3 regions of the Paenibacillus sp. J53TS2 genome follow, and region 2 is predicted to be linked to each of the others. Evidence: riboswitches for the same ligand, from Rfam matches in the RefSeq annotation. Region 2 holds a riboswitch; each other region holds the start of a gene.
What was found. Region 2 has a riboswitch for cyclic di-AMP ahead of KJS42_RS04570 (KamA family radical SAM protein). Riboswitches for the same ligand answer to the same signal wherever they lie in the genome.
Positions count from the first base shown of each region.

Region 1: another riboswitch for cyclic di-AMP. It lies ahead of KJS42_RS14720 (TrkH family potassium uptake protein); the one in region 2 lies ahead of KJS42_RS04570 (KamA family radical SAM protein).
Region 3: another riboswitch for cyclic di-AMP. It lies ahead of ehuB (ectoine/hydroxyectoine ABC transporter substrate-binding protein EhuB); the one in region 2 lies ahead of KJS42_RS04570 (KamA family radical SAM protein).

Region 1 covers NZ_BOSK01000006.1:127,742-131,017, forward strand. The annotation lists gene KJS42_RS14715 (CPBP family intramembrane glutamic endopeptidase) at 1-761, opposite strand, end outside; cyclic di-AMP (ydaO/yuaA leader) riboswitch at 1,112-1,281, shown strand; gene KJS42_RS14720 (TrkH family potassium uptake protein) at 1,348-2,691, shown strand; gene KJS42_RS14725 (potassium channel family protein) at 2,708-3,276, shown strand, end outside.
Region 2 covers NZ_BOSK01000001.1:956,961-960,236, forward strand. The annotation lists gene KJS42_RS04570 (KamA family radical SAM protein) at 17-1,168, opposite strand; cyclic di-AMP (ydaO/yuaA leader) riboswitch at 1,336-1,478, opposite strand; gene KJS42_RS04575 (cobyric acid synthase) at 1,502-3,079, opposite strand.
Region 3 covers NZ_BOSK01000001.1:5,857-9,132, reverse strand. The annotation lists gene KJS42_RS00060 (acetate--CoA ligase) at 1-416, shown strand, start outside; gene KJS42_RS00055 (hypothetical protein) at 491-760, shown strand; gene KJS42_RS00050 (MarR family winged helix-turn-helix transcriptional regulator) at 841-1,293, opposite strand; cyclic di-AMP (ydaO/yuaA leader) riboswitch at 1,453-1,594, shown strand; gene ehuB (ectoine/hydroxyectoine ABC transporter substrate-binding protein EhuB) at 1,856-2,722, shown strand; gene ehuC (ectoine/hydroxyectoine ABC transporter permease subunit EhuC) at 2,724-3,276, shown strand, end outside.

The DNA of each region.
Region 1 (3,276 bases), on a different contig from region 2:
GCATACGTGAGCCAATTGGCGAGTTTTGTTTGCCCGGCTACGTAGTCCGTGTGCGCCTGCGGCACGGTAAAATAGCTCTCCATCGAGGACACGGCGCCGTATTCGTAACTCAGCTTGATTTGCGCTTGCGAATCGCCTAACGCGAAGCCTTTGATCAGATATTGAAGGCCGATATCCCCTTCGCCAGAGGCTAGCTCCAGATCGCTGGCTTTATAGCCAAAGGCGTTCAGGAAAGGCAACGCCAACTGTTCTTTCTCCGCTAACGTCAAATCGCCTTCCCAAGCCTTCATGGAATCGGTGGTTTCCGAGCCCAAATCAAGCATCAACTGCTTGTTGGCGTTGCTGGAGGAAGCGATCTCCTCAAAGCCGACGACTTGGCCGGTCGTCATGTGGACATCGACGGTCACAGCGCTTAGCGCTTCGGTGGGATCGTTATAACGGACGCGGAACACGTCATAAGGAAACTTCTTTTCATATGTTTTTAAGTAAGGGGCCAGAAGATCGGATTTGGTCAAATAACCAAACAAATCGGAACGTGTTTCGTATGTAATTAAGGCTTTATCCTTCATAGGTTCAGACAGATTCAGGTTTAAGACAGACCCGGCGAACTCAGCTGCGCTGGCCGCTGCTTTCGTTTTACTGATGACCTCATCCGCTTGCTGCAGCTGCAGCGATTCCGAGTCGGTGCTTGGGAACAACTGAACGGCGATAAACACAATGAATCCGAGAGCGGCCAGCAACCACAGATTCTTCGTTTTCATCCTGCGGCCAGTTGGTTTCAAAGAGGAACTCACTCGCAAAACTCCTTTTTTATTTGGTAAAATTCACTTTTTGAACACGTACTCTTTATATAGATGAGGTATGATTTCCCCCCAAGTACGTCAAAGTAAAGATAACACAGCTGCCCCCCCTGCGCCAGACGCGAGGCAAAATTGACGAGAAACGGCAATAACTCCGGCAAGCCTTCGCATCGCTCAGATACGAGGCGAAGTTTATCCCTCTACCCCTTCATTTCGCCCTTTTTTGTTCTTTTTCATGAAAATAGAGCTTTGTAGCGGAAGGAAATAAGGGATATAATCCATTTGACGAAAAAATGAATGAAAACAATTGAAAAGAAACTCGGCCGAATTTCGTAATGAAAACGGGGGAACCGTATCTTTTGGGGTGAATTTCGCAGAACTTCGCGCAGCCGGCTAGGAAGCGGCGGAAGTGTCAGCGAATAGGGCAACTGTGCATGCCCGAATCCGTCAGCTAACCTCGTAGGCCTGTGCAGCAGGAACCAAACACCGAAAGGCATTGGATTTCCAGTGCTTTTTTCTTTTGTGCTTTTTTCATAACAACGATGAGGTGAACAAGTTGCATTTTAAGAAAATAAGCCTTTCTCCCCCGCAAATCTTGGTCATCGGGTTTGCGCTCATCATTTTGCTGGGTGCGTTGCTGCTTATGTTGCCGATCTCCAGTAAAAGTGGAGAATCGCTGTCTATTGTAGACGCGGTATTCACGGCTACCTCTGCCACATGCGTGACGGGGCTGGTCGTGGTTGATACAGGGACTTACTTTTCCACCTTTGGGCAGATCGTCATTATGTTGCTTATCCAGGTGGGGGGCTTGGGCTTCATGACGATGGCCACGTTGTTTTCGCTTGTGTTTAAGCGGAAAATCTCGCTGAAAGACCGCCTCATTCTGCAGGAGGCCATGAACCAAAACACCATGGAGGGCATCGTCCGGTTGATTCGTAAGGTCCTTATGTACTCGGTGATCATTGAAAGCATTGCTGCAGTCATCTTCTCTCTGCGGTTAGCTGTGGATATGCCGTTCGGAAAAGCTGCCTATTTTGGTCTTTTTCACGCCGTATCCTTGTTCAACAATGCCGGATTCGATTTGTTCGGGGAATTCCGCAGCCTAACGCAGTATGTTGGGGATCCCGTCATGAATTTAGTGTCTATGGTACTCATCATCTCCGGGGGGCTAGGTTTTATTGTTCTTTCCGATTTGATTGATTACCGGAAACACCGAAAGCTATCTCTTCATTCGAAAGTGGTATTGTCTACAACAACCGCTTTAATCCTTATCGGTACGTTGGTCATCTTCATTTTCGAGTTCACCAATTCCAAGACGTTGGCGTCGTTGGATTGGGGAGCTAAGATTTGGAGTTCTTTCTTTCAATCTGTTACCCCAAGAACGGCGGGGGCGAACACGCTGGACATCGGTGCAATGCGGCAAGCGAGCCAATTCTTTATGATTATTCTGATGTTTATCGGAGCATCGCCAAGCTCTACAGGGGGCGGTATTAAAACGACGACGTTTACGATCTTGGTTGGCGCGGTCATCTCCATGATTCGCGGCCGGACTGACCTGGATCTGTTCCGTTATCGGTTGGCTCAGGAGCGAATCTTTAAAGCGGTCACGATCGCGATGCTGGCTCTATTCCTTGTGATCGCGGTAGCGATGGTGTTATCCACGACGGAAGATGCCAGTTTCTTAACGATATTGTTTGAATCGACTTCTGCTTTCGGAACCGTAGGACTTTCCATGGGGTTAACGGGCAAATTAACGCTTGTCGGGAAAGTGATCATTTCTTTTACGATGTTTGCAGGGCGACTGGGCATGCTGACATTGGCCTATGCGTTGGGACCGAAAAAGGGTAAAGACTTATATCGCCACCCAGAGGGTAAAATTATTATTGGATAAGGGGTATTAAACGACGATGAAGACACAGCAGTTTGTAGTGATCGGGTTGGGACGCTTTGGTTCCAGTCTGGCGCTGGAGCTCATGGACCAAGGGTACGAGGTTCTGGGTATTGATCGGAATGAAGAGCTGGTCAACGAAATGAGTGAGCACCTGACGCATGCCGTTGTAGCGGATGCGACGGATGAGGAGGTATTGAAGTCGCTGGGGGTACGTAATTTCGATTGCGGCATCGTCGCAATCGGCAATGATATTCAAACCAGCATCCTGGCGGCTATCCTCCTAAAGGATCTGGGCATTCATACCGTTGTTGCCAAGGCGATTTCCGTGTTGCACGGCCGTGCCCTTGAAAAGCTGGGCGTGGACCGGATCATTTTCCCCGAAAGGGATATGGGGATTCGTGTCGCTCATCAACTGGTCACACCCAATCTGCTGGACTATATCGAACTGTCGAAAGAATACAGCATCGTAGAGATGAACGTCCCTGCTTGTCTGAACCAAAAAAGCCTAGGCGACATCAACCCGCGGGCACGCTTCGGCTGCAGTATCGTGGCGATCCACCGCGATGGCAGTATCCTTGTGGCACC
Region 2 (3,276 bases):
CAGGGTACGTTTTGTTTTACCCGGTAACGGACATTTCGTTGAAGGAGACGGCTTCGTCTTGCCTCCGCTCCGGTTTCCTCCAGTAGGCTTCGTTGCCCGGCAGGTCATCGAACCAAGCAGCCTCGTCCGGACAAGGCAAAATCATGAACTTGCCGTAATCATTGTCTCGCGACTGATGATATTTGAGATAAGCCTGGCCGTCTTCGATTGCGAGGATTTCGATTTTTCCCGAAGAGTGACTCATCGACAAGCGCACGCGCTTGCCCAGGCCCGAAGTGCGGGCCTTCGCTTCCTCAACCAGCTGGTACGCCCTTTTCAGCGGAATGACAAAATCGGCATTTCCGGCAACTGGCCGGTTGATGAAGAAATAATAGGGTGTGACGCCTGCCCAGGACAACCGATCCAGCAATTCGCCAAGCACGGCCGCATCGTCGTTAATGCCTTTGAGGATCGGCGTTTGATTGACCACTATAGCCCCGGCGTCGTGCAACGCCTGAAAGCCTCGTTTGGCCTCAGGGGTCATTTCGCGCGGATGATTGATATGCGCCATGACATAAATACGTTGGTCTACGGTGGAGAATTCCCTGATCAGATCCAGCAGCTCCGGATCTTCATAAATGCGCATGGGATTAAAAACGGGGATTTTCGAGCCGAGGCGGATGATTTTCACATGTTCAATGGCTCGCAGCTGTTCGAGTATAGTACGCAGCTTCCTCGTAGCCAGGATCAGGCTGTCACCGCCGGTCAATAAGACGTTGTTGATCTCGGGATGCTGAGCGATGTACTCGATGCCGGGCGTCACATCCGACATCGCCTCCTTCACATCGTTGCGGAACAAGCGTTTGCGGAAGCAATAGCGGCAGTAGGAGCCGCAAACCTCGGAGACGATCAACAGAGCGGTCGTCCGGTATTTGTGCTGACAGCCGGGAACCGCATAGTTCGTCGCCTCGTCGGAAGCGTCCCAACGCCCGTATTCCTTAAGCTCTCCCGTATTCGGGATCACCAGCTTGCGGATTGGGTCTTCCGGATCGTTCCAGTCGATCAGATTCAAATAGTAATCATTTACCCGAAAGACGAATTTGTCTGTAATCGGTTTCAATTCCTGACGCTCCTGTTCGGACAATTCGCTCACCTTGGCGATGTCGGTGATGTACTTCGGATTTGCCATAATCATCTCCTCCTTAAATGGGATCGATGCGTAAAGAAGTAGCGGTAGCGGGAAACCTTGCAGTGAATGCGAGTACTCCGCCGAATGCTCGGGTCATATCCCTTGAGAAGCACAAAAAGACCCCGCTCAAATAAACAGGGTCATTAGTTGATGACTGAACATATTTAAGATGACCCATCCACTGCAAACGAGGTTAGCTGACGGGCTCGGGAAAGATGGTTCCCTACGTTAAAACTAGCAACGATTCGCCCCAAAAAATGGTTCCCCCGCTTTTCGACTTTACTCATCGAAAATTAAGCGTACTATCATGCTACCTTAGAATCGCCTGATTTGTCAAAGCTTACCTTCTTCCGCGCTCGGCCGAATTCCGGAAATTTCGTAGACCAGGTCCATCCGCAAATGGCTGCGGACTACATCAGCCAGCCGGTTGAAGGCTTCCTCCTTCCGCGAGAAGGACGCAAAAGTGGTGCCCAAAGGTTCCAGTCCTTTGCTTGTACGAAGCCCATCCAGCCAGGCGCGCCGCCAGGTATCATTGTGGAACAAACCGTGTAGATACGTTCCGAACACTCTCCCGTCGGCTCGGACTGCGCCTTCCGGATGCGGGACGTCCTCCGCTCCCCCCTGCCTTGGCTCCATCCCTTCGGCTTGTAACATAAACAAAGGACTGATGTCCCGAAGGAATTGGGTCTCGCCAGCATGGATCTCATAGCCTTCTATCGGCAATCGACGATCCGAAAGATGCAGCGGAACTGGCAGGTTGTCTATCGTTTGGCCATAAACGCGAACGGTCCTTTTGCCCGGAATGAAGGTTGTTGTTAAAGGTAGCAAACCAATTCCTATCGCCGTTCTCACTTGTCCGGATTCTACCGCGTCTGGATCATGCAATTGCTCTCCCAGCATTTGATACCCACCACAAATGCCGACAAGCTGGGCTTGGGTATTCCCTTCGATCAAACTGCAAATTGCTCCCTCCAGCCCTTGCTCCCGCAGGAATGTTAAATCCCCGATCGTATCCTTGGTTCCCGGTAAAATCACGGCATCCGGATGTCCAAGTTCCGAAGGTTTACTCACGTAACGCAGTGACACATCCGGTTCAGCAGCCAAAGGTGCGAATTCGGTAAAATTAGAAATTCGCGGGTAACGAATGACCGCGATATCCAGCACCTTACCGGCAGCCTTCTCTGAGCGGGGGACATAAGTATCCAGAACAACGGAATCCTCTGCTTCAATATCCAGATCTGGCAGGAATGGGAGCACGCCTAACACAGGAATCCCGGTCCGCTGCTCCAGCCAATCCAGCCCGGGCTGCAGCAGGGACAAGTCGCCGCGGAACTTGTTGATCATGAACCCTTTGACTCGAGCTCGTTCGTGCGGCTCCAGCAGCTCCAACGTGCCGACGAGAAAGGCAAATACGCCGCCACGGTCGATATCGCCGACCAAAATGACCGGAGCATCCGCCCACTCAGCCAAATTCATATTGACGATATCCCGCTGCTTCAGGTTGATTTCCGCCGGGCTGCCAGCCCCCTCCATGACGACGATGCCGTGCTTCTCGCGCAGCCTTCCAAGCGCTTCCACCACCAGCGATTTGGCATGGGGCAGGAACTCCTCGCGATAGTCCGATGCGCTGAGATGCCGGTAAGGACGCCCGTGAACGACGATTTGCGAATGCATCTCACCCGTTGGCTTGATTAACACCGGATTCATGTCCGTGGTGGCGTCGATCCCGCAAGCCTCCGCCTGGATTCCTTGCGCCCGACCGATTTCGAATCCGTCTGGTGTAACATAGGAGTTCAGAGCCATATTCTGCGACTTAAACGGAGCTGGATGAAGCCCGTCCTGCGCGAAAATACGGCATAATGCCGTCACGATGACGCTTTTACCCACGTCCGATGCCGTGCCTTGGATCATCAGCAACGCGCTGGCCGGAGCCGGGGCATCAGAATCTGCGCCAGTAACTTCAAACTCGTCAAGCCTTTTGTTCACTTTAGCCTCCACTCCTTTCCGAATCGTGAGATTTGTTCCTCTGCAGGCTGCTTTGCCCGATTATCCCTTTCATTAAGGGTGGGGGCCCTTGTATTGTTATCGTTATTAGCACCCTGAGCCTA
Region 3 (3,276 bases), 950 kb from region 2:
TGAATGTTCGCGGCTCTTATTTTGTGACTGGGGATCGGGCACAAAAAGACGAGGAAGGGTATTTCTGGTACGAGGGACGCGGGGATGACATTATTATTAGCTCCGGTTATACGATCGGCCCGTTCGAAGTGGAAGAGGCGTTGATGAAGCACGCGGCCGTGAAGGAATGTGCGGCGGTATCGAGTCCGGACGAACTGCGCGGTCATATCGTCAAAGCCTTTGTAGTGCTGAAGGAAGGTGTCCGGGGCAGCGCTGAATTGGTAAAAGAACTGCAAGCCCATGTTAAAACATGGACCGCGCCCTACAAATATCCGCGTCAAATTGAATTTATCGATGATTTGCCGAAAACCAACACAGGGAAAATCCGCCGTGTGGAGCTACGTGAGAGGGAGGAACAGGCTTTTCGGCAAAGATGATATGGCTTAGCGTCGTGCATGATTTCAGCCTTTTCTTCGCATCCTAAGAGCATTATCGCTAGAGGAGGCTGAACATGGAAAACCCGTTTTCCAGCATGCAATCGCAAAACCCCATCTCACTCGCGCAGCAGTCGGTCAAAAAAGCGCATCGTGCGGTAACCCAGGCTCAATCGCATCCTAGTGAAGAAACGGTGGAGGGCGCCCGCAACGCTATCGAAAAAGCGGAGAACGCCATCGCCCAAGCTGATGGCCGAATGAATCCCGAGCCGATGGAGCGAGCTAAAGAGGATTTGGCCGAAGATCAGGCGGCATTGGCGGAAGCGGAGAACCAATTGAATTCATGAATATTTGACGAATGGCGAAAAGCCGGCGGCGAATTCACGGTAAGGTGTGAATCGCAAGCCGGCTTTTGTTTGTTGGTACATTAGCAACCGGTGACCGGAGCGCAGCACTTACTGGACTTGGCCATGGCATCGTTAAATAGCTTAACGGAACGGAGGACGGATTCTTTTTCAAACTCGCTCATATAGGAAAAGACCTCATCCAGATATTCATTCATCTGCGTATCTATGGTCGTAGCGATGAACTTGCCTTCGGTAGTCAGTGATAAGGTTTGGACTCGGCGATCGTCGGGGTCGGTCGTTTTCTCTACCAGGTTCAGCTTCGTTAGAGATTGGATCTGACGGCTAAACGTCGTAATATCCGTACCGAGTGCGTCGGCGATCTGTTGCATGGACGGCTTATGGCGATGGTCGATCTCATATAAGATATGACTTTGAACCAAGGAGATGTCGCAGCCGCCTACGGTGCAGCAATTCCGGTTTAGTAGCCCGAAACGACGGGTCATGATTTGGAACAACTCACGTGGATTCTCCATTTGTGAACTCACCTCTTGCTTCATTTATAGCATCAAATGTTTGCAAGATGCAAGTTTTTGGCTCGTTCATTTCGTTATTCCCCCACAATAATGATCATCTGAAATTTAAAATGTAAAAATTACAGATAATGGGTTGACATTGCTGGAAATAGCCTTTACGATAAACACACGCTTAGTTTCCAGTTCATGACTGGAAAGCGGGGGAACCAGTTTTTTTGGGGCGAATCATTCTTTAACGATTGTAGGGTACCATCTTACCCGAGTCCGTCAGCTAACCTCGTCAGCAGTGGATGGGTCTAGTTTCAAGTAACTTCACGAAAACTTCCATGGCCCTTTTTAAGGGCCGTTTTCTATTTTTTTGTGCGGACCCCTGCTGGCGGAGCTATGCTTTCTCCCAAGCGAGGGGTCTCTTTTTTTGAGCTCCAGTTTGAAAAAAAGAAGGAGGGGGCTTCGCATGTGGAATAAATCTTGATTTTAAACCTACTAAACCTATGAAAAAAATAAGAATGAAAGGCTGTGAGTAGGGTTGAGAAAAGTGTCATGGTTGCTTATATCATTGCTTATGGCGGTTTCGCTAGCCGCTTGTAATTCGGGAACTACCGCAAATTCCGGGAAGAGTGGTGCGAACGGCGATACCGGGACTAAAGGAACGTTGGCTGAAGCGATCCGAAAAGGCTCTATCACGGTTGGTTTCGCGAATGAGAAGCCCTATGCCTACAAAGATGCCAACGGGGAGCTTACCGGTGAAGCGGTAGAAATTGCCCGGGTGATCCTCAAACGGCTGGGAATTAACGAGATGAAGGGCGAGTTAACCGAATTCGGCTCCTTGATCGCCGGTTTACAGGCCAACCGATTTGATCTAATCACCGCCGGAATGTTTGTCAATCCGGAACGGTGCGAGGCCGTGTTATTTGCTAACCCGGAGTATAGCATCGGCGAAGCGATTGCCGTAAAACAAGGGAATCCTCTTAACCTAGGCAGCTATGAGGACATTGCGAGTCATGAGAAGGCTCGTGTTGCTGTTATGACAGGCGCGGTGGAAATCGGCTATCTGCAAAACTCAGGCGTGCCGGATGATCGGATTATTCAAGTTCCGGACCAGGCATCCGCAATCAGCGCCCTTCAATCTGGACGCGTAGAGGCGATTACGATGACGGGGCCTTCGCTGCAAGCCATGCTTGAATCGGCTGGAGATGACAAAATCGAAAGGGTTGCCGATTTTTCACAACCGGTTATTGACGGCCAAAGCGTGCGGGGATACGGCGCTACAGCGTTCCGTCTCGCGGACAAAGAGTTTCAAGACGCCTATAATGCTGAATTAGCCAAAATGAAGGAGTCGGGCGAACTGTTGGAGATTTTACAGCAATTCGGATTTACGGAGCAGGAAATGCCCGGGGATATGACGGCAGCCGAGCTTTGCGGAGTATAGTATGCCGGAATCTTGGATCGATTTTATCCCCACTTTGCTTGAGGGGGCAAAAATCACTGTCACTGTCGCCTTGCTGGCGACGATACTGGCGGTCCTTGCCGCCTTCGTCTCCGGTCTAATGTGCTTATCTCGATGGCGCCTCATTCGCTGGATATCCTCGGTTTACGTGGAGGTTTTTCGAGGAACGTCTCTGCTTGTTCAACTCTTCTGGTTATATTTTGCATTGCCTTTCGCTGGTCTGGAACTCCCGAAGTTGCTTGCGGCCGTGCTAGCGGTAGGATTGAATTTTGGAGCTTACGGCTCCGAGGTTGTACGCAGCGCTGTCTTGGCGATACCCAAGGGACAATGGGAAGCAACCATTGCTTTAAACATGACGCCATGGCAAAGAATGAGTCATATTATTTTGCCTCAAGCGGCTTTAAGAATGCTCCCTCCCTTTGGTAATTTGCTTGTTGAACTGATTAAATCGACTTCTCTGGTTTACTTCATTACCATGGCGGATCTCACTTACCAGGCCATGGTTCTCCGGAATAACTACATTTCCTGGACTTCGG